Regions from separate parts of the Enterobacter cloacae complex sp. HYC080_NIDB genome, predicted to be linked through region 1. Evidence: predicted binding sites of a transcription regulator. Region 1 holds the regulator's gene; the other holds the start of a gene.
The links. The regulator sigma-54, encoded in region 1, starts transcription at its own class of promoters, with help from an activator protein. The targets are predictions, from matches to a motif close to GTTGGCACANNTTTCGCTNT.
Positions count from the first base shown of each region.

Region 2: O1723_RS15365 (amino acid ABC transporter substrate-binding protein) is a predicted target of sigma-54. The motif match lies at 2,432-2,451, and genes of this name have one in related genera.

Region 1 covers NZ_CP114212.1:564,107-568,131, forward strand. The annotation lists gene npr (PTS phosphocarrier protein NPr) at 1-246, opposite strand, end outside; gene rapZ (RNase adapter RapZ) at 243-1,097, opposite strand; gene ptsN (PTS IIA-like nitrogen regulatory protein PtsN) at 1,143-1,634, opposite strand; gene hpf (ribosome hibernation promoting factor) at 1,717-2,004, opposite strand; gene rpoN (RNA polymerase factor sigma-54) at 2,027-3,460, opposite strand; gene lptB (LPS export ABC transporter ATP-binding protein) at 3,508-4,025, opposite strand, start outside.
Region 2 covers NZ_CP114212.1:3,224,196-3,228,220, reverse strand. The annotation lists gene gltK (glutamate/aspartate ABC transporter permease GltK) at 1-358, opposite strand, end outside; gene gltJ (glutamate/aspartate ABC transporter permease GltJ) at 358-1,098, opposite strand; gene O1723_RS15365 (amino acid ABC transporter substrate-binding protein) at 1,254-2,159, opposite strand; gene lnt (apolipoprotein N-acyltransferase) at 2,560-4,025, opposite strand, start outside.

The DNA.
Region 1 (4,025 bases):
CAGCGCAATCACCGCCGCCAGCGCTTCCTCTTCCTGAGGGCCGGTGGCCTCGACCTCAATCTGGCGCCCTTTGGCAGAATCCAGCATCAGCAGGGCGATAACGCTGTTCGCTTCCGCTTCGGTGCCTTCATCATTGCGCAACAGAACTTCTGCATCAAAACCCTGCATCAGCTCAAACAGTTTCATCGCCGGGCGTGCGTGCATTCCCAGCTTGTTGGTGATCTCAACGGTTTGTTTTACGGTCATGTTTTACGTTTTTCCAGCGTGCGATGACGGGACTGAACGTTCTTGCCGCGCGAGCGGAAATAGTCGGCCAGCTGTTCGGCAATGTAGACCGAACGATGTTTACCGCCGGTACAGCCAATCGCCACCGTCAGGTAGCTACGATTGTTTGTCTCCAGCATAGGTAACCATAGCTCAAGGTAGCTTCGCGTCTGGTAGATAAAATTGTGAACTTCTGTGTGCCTGTCGAGGAACGCCGCAACGGGTTTATCCAGGCCGGTCATAGGACGCAGTTTAGGATCCCAGTGCGGGTTCGGCAGGAAGCGCACGTCGAAAACATAGTCCGCATCAATCGGAATACCGTGCTTAAAGCCAAAGGATTCGAACACCATCGTCAGTTCGCGCTCGCGTTTGCCCAGCAGGCGGGTACGCAGCATTTCCGCCAGTTCATGAACGGACATCTCTGAGGTATCGACAATCAGGTCGGCGCGTGAACGCAGCGGTTCCAGCAGATCGCTCTCTTCGTCGATGGCGCTTTCCAGCGAGAGATTTTTACTGGAAAGCGGGTGCAAACGCCGGGTATCGCTGTAGCGGCGGATCAGGGTATTGCGATCGGCATCGAGAAACAGCAGCTGAGGCGAGAATGCGTCAGGCAGGTTACTCATTGCCTGCTCGAAGATTTCAGGCGACTCGGGCATGTTACGAACGTCGATACTGACGGCAGCAGAGGTTTGTCTCTCCGCCAGGGTACGCGCCAGATCGGGCAATAACACCACCGGCAGGTTATCTACGCAGTAAAAACCCATGTCTTCCAGCGCGCGCAGGGCAACGGATTTCCCCGACCCTGAACGACCGCTGACAATCATCAGCACCATGTTCCGTTTCTCCTCAGGACAACAGATGTGAAGGCCATCTCCTGGTTACGCGTCATCCTGATTGCCTTCTGCTTCAGTGATAATCTGATAAAGCTCTTCATCACTTTGGGCTGAGCGCAGTCGACGGCAGATGGTTTTATCGGCCAGACGTTTAGCGACCAGCGAAAGCGTGTGTAGATGGGTTTTGGTCTGGTCGGCAGGAACCAGCAGCGCGAAGAGGAGATCGACAGGCTGATTATCAATGGCATCAAAGGCAATTGGCGTTTCCAGTTGCACAAACACACCGACGGCACGCAGGGTGTCCTCTTCCAGCTTGCCGTGCGGGATCGCGATGCCGTTGCCGATACCGGTACTGCCCATCTTTTCACGGGTCAGGATCGCTTCGAACACCACCTGCGGCGGCAGGCCCAGCTGTTTTGCAGCCAGTTCACTGATGATCTCCAGCGCACGTTTTTTGCTCTGGCAGTGAACGGCACTGCGGGTACATTCCTGGTTAAGGACATTGCTCAGTTGAAGAGCGGAATCGTTGTTCATCATAATTTCACCTAAGCGCTAACTGTACAAATGGCCTGTTGTTTTTCACAACAGGCCGTCCTGCACCCGTTAACTGCCCGGACAATTAGTGTTGTTTCAGTTTATCTTTATGTTTATTGAGCTGTCGCGCAAGCTTATCAATCAAGCCGTCGATAGCAGCGTACATGTCTTGCCCTTCCGCACTGGCATGGAGTTCACCCCCGTTTACATGCAGGGTCGCATCCGAGATATGAGTCACTTTCTCCACTTTCAACACAACGTAGACCTGGTTGATCCTTTCGAAATACTGCTCGAGTTTCGCGAACTTAGCGTTCACAAAATCACGTAAGGCCTCAGTAATCTCGACATTGTGTCCTGTGATATTGAGCTGCATAGTGTCTTCCTTATCGGTTGTGTCACACCAGTTGTTTACGCTGGTTTGACGGCGGAATGGATAAAGACTCTCGATACTTCGCAACAGTACGACGTGCCACCATAATACCCTGATCGGACAGCATGGTGGTTAACTTACTGTCACTCAGTGGCTTCGCGGGGTTCTCCGCGGCGATCAACTTCTTCACCAGTGCGCGAATCGCCGTTGACGACGCTTCGCCGCCGCCCTCGGTACTCACGTGGCTGGAGAAGAAATACTTAAGCTCAAAAATACCGCGCGGACTGTGCAGATACTTCTGCGTGGTGACGCGGGAAATGGTTGATTCATGCATCTCGACGGCCTGAGCGATATCCGCCAGTACCATCGGTTTCATATATTCTTCGCCCTGCTCAAAGAATGCTTGCTGCTGTTCGACGATACAGCGGCTCACGCGAAGCAGGGTATCATTTCGGCTCTCCAGACTCTTGATCAACCATCGCGCTTCCTGAAGGTTGCTACGAATATATTGATTATCGGCGTCGTTGCGCGCGCTGGTGCACATGGAGGCGTACTGCTGGTTGATTTGCAGGCGAGGGATGCTGTCAGAGTTCAGTTCAACGACCCAGCGGTCGTTATGTTTTCTGACCAGCACGTCCGGGATCACGTACTCGGGTTCACTCGTCTGGATCGACTGACCAGGCCGCGGATCGAGGGACTGAATCAGATTCACCGCCTCTTTCAGCACCTCTTCTTTGAGGCGCGTAACGCGCATCAGGCTACGAAAGTCGTGGTTAGCGAGAAGATCCAGATGATCGCTGATGATTAAGCGTGCTTCGTCGAGCCATGGCGTCTCTTTGCTGAACTGAGAAAGCTGGATCAGCAGGCAGTCGCGCAGATCTTTCGCTGCCACGCCTACGGGATCGAAACGCTGAATACGTTTCAGAACGGCTTCAATCTCTTCCAGCTCAATCTCTTCATCGCCCATGCTCTCCAGAATGTCGTCCAGCGTGACGGTCAGATAGCCGGTGTCATCAACGGCGTCGACAATGGAGGTGGCAATGGCACGATCGGTATCGGAGAACGGGGTCAGCTCCACCTGCCACATCAGGTAATCCTGCAGCGACTGGGTGGTTTCGCCCTGATAAACCGGCAGCTCATCGTCCTGGTAGTCTGCACGCGTACCGGAAGGGGTGCCGGCGGTATAAATTTCATCCCAGCTGGCATCCAGAGGAAGCTCGTCCGGCATCTCTTTTTGTTCGAGTGCATCTGCGGTATCGAGCGATTCTGTATCCTGGGACTGCTGTGTATCTACCTCATCATGAAGATCGGCTTGCTCCAGCAGGGGATTGCTGTCCAGCGCTTGCTGGAGCTCCTGCTGGAGTTCTAAGGTGGACAGTTGCAACAGACGAATTGCCTGCTGTAACTGCGGCGTCATCGCCAGTTGTTGGCTGAGCCTTAATTGCAAACCTTGCTTCATGTTCAGAGCATTTTTCTCCGGTTCGGCGTTACGTTACCTCTACCCTATCAGAGTCTGAAGTCTTCCCCAAGATAGACGCGCTTAACATGATCGTTTTCGAGGATCTGCTGCGGCGTACCGTGGGCGATCAGATTGCCCTGGCTCACAATGTACGCGCGCTCACAGACGGCAAGCGTTTCACGCACGTTGTGGTCGGTGATCAGCACGCCAAGCCCGCTGTCACGCAGATGCTCAATGATACGTTTAATGTCGATGACGGAGATTGGGTCAACACCGGCAAACGGTTCATCCAGAAGGATAAATTTAGGGTTTGCAGCCAGCGCGCGCGCAATCTCAACACGACGGCGTTCACCGCCGGACAATGCCTGACCCAGGCTGTCGCGCAGGTGCTCGATGTGAAACTCTTCCATCAGCTCGTTGGCGCGATCCTGACGCTGTTCGCTGGTCAGGTCGTCACGAATTTGCAGAACCGCCATCAGGTTATCAAAGACGCTCAGACGGCGGAAAATAGAGGCTTCCTGCGGCAGATAGCCGATGCCACGACGCGCGCGCGCGTGCAGTGGCA
Region 2 (4,025 bases), 1.9 Mb from region 1:
TGCCCGCGCGGATAATCTCTGAGTAGTAAGCGGCCTCAAACATTGAGAACGCCACCATCGCCGAGATCAGGCGGATATCGGTTTTTGGTGACAGCCCCAGGACGTTTTGCAGAAAGCCGGGAACAATCAGGTAAAACCACAGCAGCACCATCACCAGCGGGATGGAGCGGAAAACGTTAACGTAGGCGGTCGCAAACCAGGCGAGCGGCTTAAAGCTCGACAGGCGCATCACCGCCAGCAGGGTGCCCCAGACGATACCAATGATGATGGCAATAACGGTGATTTTTAAGGTAATCACCAGGCCATCCAGCAGGTAAGGCATGGAAGGAACGATAGAACTCCAGTCAAATTCGTACATTATTTGCCCCCCAGATTGCCCGGCAGGCGTACTTTGCGTTCAACCAGGTTCATCACCAGCATGATGAAAGCGTTAATCAGAACATACGCGAGCGTGATCGCGGTGAAGGATTCCCACGCGTGAGCGGAGTAATCCAGCAGCTTGCCCGCCTGGGCCGCCATATCGACCAGGCCGATAGTGGAGGCGATGGCCGAGTTTTTCACCAGGTTCATCATCTCCGAGGTCATCGGTGGCACGATAACGCGGTAGGCATTAGGCAGCAGCACGTAGCGGTAGGTTTGCGGCAGGGTCAGGCCCATCGCCAGACCCGCATTTTTTTGTCCGCGGGGTAATGACTGAATGGCGGCACGCACCTGCTCACAAACGCGCGCAGCGGTAAACAGCCCCAGACACATCATGGAGGAGACAAAGAACTGCACATTTGGATCCAGCTCCGACTTGAACCACATGCCAATATTTTCCGGCAGCAGTTCCGGGATAACCAGATACCAGGTAAAGAATTGCACGATGAGCGGAACGTTACGGAACAGTTCCACATAGAGCGTGCCCAGTGTTGAAAGAAAACGGTTAGGGACGGTGCGCAGAATACCGAACAGCGAACCGACAAGAAACGCGATAATCCACGCTGTTATCGATAGTGCCACGGTGACCTGGAAGCCGCTCCACAGCCAGCCAAGATAGGTGGTGTTGCCGAACGGGGCTTGTTGCAGGAATATGCCCCAGTTCCAGTCTATTGACATAATAAACTCCAGAAAAAAAAGGGTAGCAGCGCTACCCTCGAAGATTGGTGAGAAGCTCATTTTTCGCGCTGAGTGGGGAACGACCACTCAACGTATAGTCTGTCCATGCTTCCCGACAATCGAGAGGGCAGGAGATCCCGCCCCTGTTGTTCTAATTAGTTAAGAGCCTTGTCATTTGGAGATTTGAACAGCGCTTTCATGTCATCAGACAGTTCAAAGTTCATGTTGAGATTTTTTGGTGGAATCGGGTTCTTGAACCATTTGTCGAACCATTTTTCCGCTTCGCCGGAAGTCTGTACCTGGGCGATAGTGTCATCGATCAGCTTCTTGAACTGCGGATCGTCTTTACGCAGCATGCAGCCGTAAGCTTCTTTTGACTGCGCGGTGCCGACGATATCCCAGTTGTCTGGTTTCTTCGCTTTCGCACGCTCACCCGCCAGCAGGGCGTCATCCATCATAAACGCGACGGCACGGCCACTTTCCAGGGTACGGAAGGAGTCGCCATGGTCTTTCGCGCTGATGATGCGCATATCCATTTTCTTCTCGTCGTTCAGCTTGTGCAGCAGCACTTCTGAGGTGGTACCGGACGTTACGACGACCGCTTTGCCTTTCAGGTCAGCAAAATCTTTGATATCACCGCCTTTCTTCGTCAGCAGACGGGTGCCCACGACAAAGATGGTGTCAGAGAAAGCGGCCTGTTTCTGGCGCTCGAGGTTGTTGGTGGTAGAGCCACACTCAAAATCAAAGGTGCCGTTTTGCAGCAGTGGAATACGGTTCTGTGAAGTGATGGGGATCAGCTTCACCTGCAGGTCAGGTTTGTTCAGCTTTTTCTTCACAGCTTCAACGATGGCGTTGGAGTAATCCTGTGAATAGCCCACGACTTTTTGCGTGTTGTCGTAGTAAGAGAACGGGACAGAAGATTCACGGTGGCCGACCACGATCACGCCGTTTTTGGCAATCTTGTCGAGAGTACTGCCTGCTGCCGGAGCATCTTCAGCGTGAACCACGCCGGCAGACATTCCCATAACCAGCATTGCTGTGGCCAGTTTACGTAATTGCATACCCAACTCCTTTCTTATCAGCGCCAGTGACGCATTGATACCCATTGTGATGTTGTTATATCTCGCGCGAAGCGAGTGCAGTGTTATGCAAGCTTGTTAACATTTAGTCTGGCTTAATGTAAAGATTTTGCTGCGTTATTGTTTATTTTTGCGAAGCGCGCCGCACCATTCAGAGGCAAATATCTCCCGTTGCACCGTTTCGGTGCTACCGGTGATCTACGCTGGTGCGACAAGGTTGCACGTTAAGCCAAACTGCGTTTGCGTGAATATACAAAGCAACAGGCGTGCCAGATTTGGCACTGGAAGGAATTTGTCGGGTGGCGGCTACGCCTTACCCGAGCTACGGAGTCAAAATGTAGGCCGGGTAAGCGTTAGCGCCACCCGGCAACAGAAGGTAAGATTAGCGACGACGCTGACGCAGGCTCATCAGCACGGCACCGAAACCGAACAGCGCGGTCAGGATCCACAGCGGCCAGTTGCCGGTGCGGGCATACGGCGTCAGGCCGGTGGTTGGTGTGACTTTTGTGGTCAACACCTCACGGGTGAACTGCGGGATCATGGCCTGGATTTCACCCTGTGGACCAATCACGGCGGTGATGCCGTTGTTGGTGCTGCGCAGCAATGGGCGCGCCAGCTCCAGAGAACGCATACGCGCCATCTGGAAATGCTGCCACGGGCCGATAGATTTACCGAACCACGCATCGTTGGAGATGGTCAGCAGGTAGTCGGTATCCGGGCGGAAGTTATCGCGAACCTGCTCGCCGAGAATGATTTCGTAGCAGATGGCCGCCGTCAGGGCAAGGCCGTGCGCATGCAGCTGGGGCTGTACGTACGGGCCACGGCTGAAGGAGGACATCGGCAGATCAAAGAACGGCGCCAGCGGGCGCAGAATCGACTCCAGCGGAACAAATTCACCAAACGGCACCAGGTGGTTCTTGTTGTACCGATCCGTGGAGTTGTAGCTGTATTCGCTGTCTTTGCCGAGCGTAATGATGGTGTTGTAGGTGTCATAACGGTTCTGCTGATTCAGACGCGCATCGACAATCCCGGTAATCAGCGTGCTGCCGCGAGCCAGCAGCAAGTCGTTCATCATGTTCAGGAACGGCTGCTGATTGATCTCCAGATCGGGAATGGCGGATTCCGGCCAGATGATCAGCTGCGATTTACCCATCACCTCTTCGGTGGCGTTGGCGTAGATCTTCAGCGTGTTCAGCAGCTCTTTTTCATCCCACTTCATAGATTGCGGGATATTTCCCTGCACCATAGAAACCTGCATGGTGCGCTCAGGCTCAGGCGTGAACCACTGGATATACCGCAGCGGGAAGGGCAGGGCAAACAGCACCAGCGCCACGGCCAGCGGTTTCCAGCAACGCGTGACCAGCGCCAGGATCAGCAGGCCGCTGACCACCATTAGCAGGAAGTTGATTGCCTCAACGCCCATGACCGGGGCCAGGCCTTTCAGCGGGCCATCAATCTGGCTGTAGCCGAACTGCAGCCACGGGAAGCCGGTCAACACCCAACCGCGCAGGAATTCGGTGATCTGCCAGACCACCGGCGCGGCAATGGCGACGCGCAGCCAGGTGGTTTTAGGCCACAGGCGGGAAAGGATCCCTGCGAACAGACCAGTATACAGTGAGAGATATGCCGCGAGCAGGACGACCAGGAAGACGTTAACCGGGCCCGGCATACCGCCAAACTGGGCGATGCTGACGTAGACCCAGTTAATGCCGGAGCCAAAGAGCCCCAGTCCCCAGAAGTAACCAATGGCGGCAGCCTGTACCGGACGCCGGTTCAGGGTCAGACCCTGAAGCCCCATCAGGGAGAGAATAGCCGCAGGCCAGATATCGTAAGGAGAAAAAGCCAGCG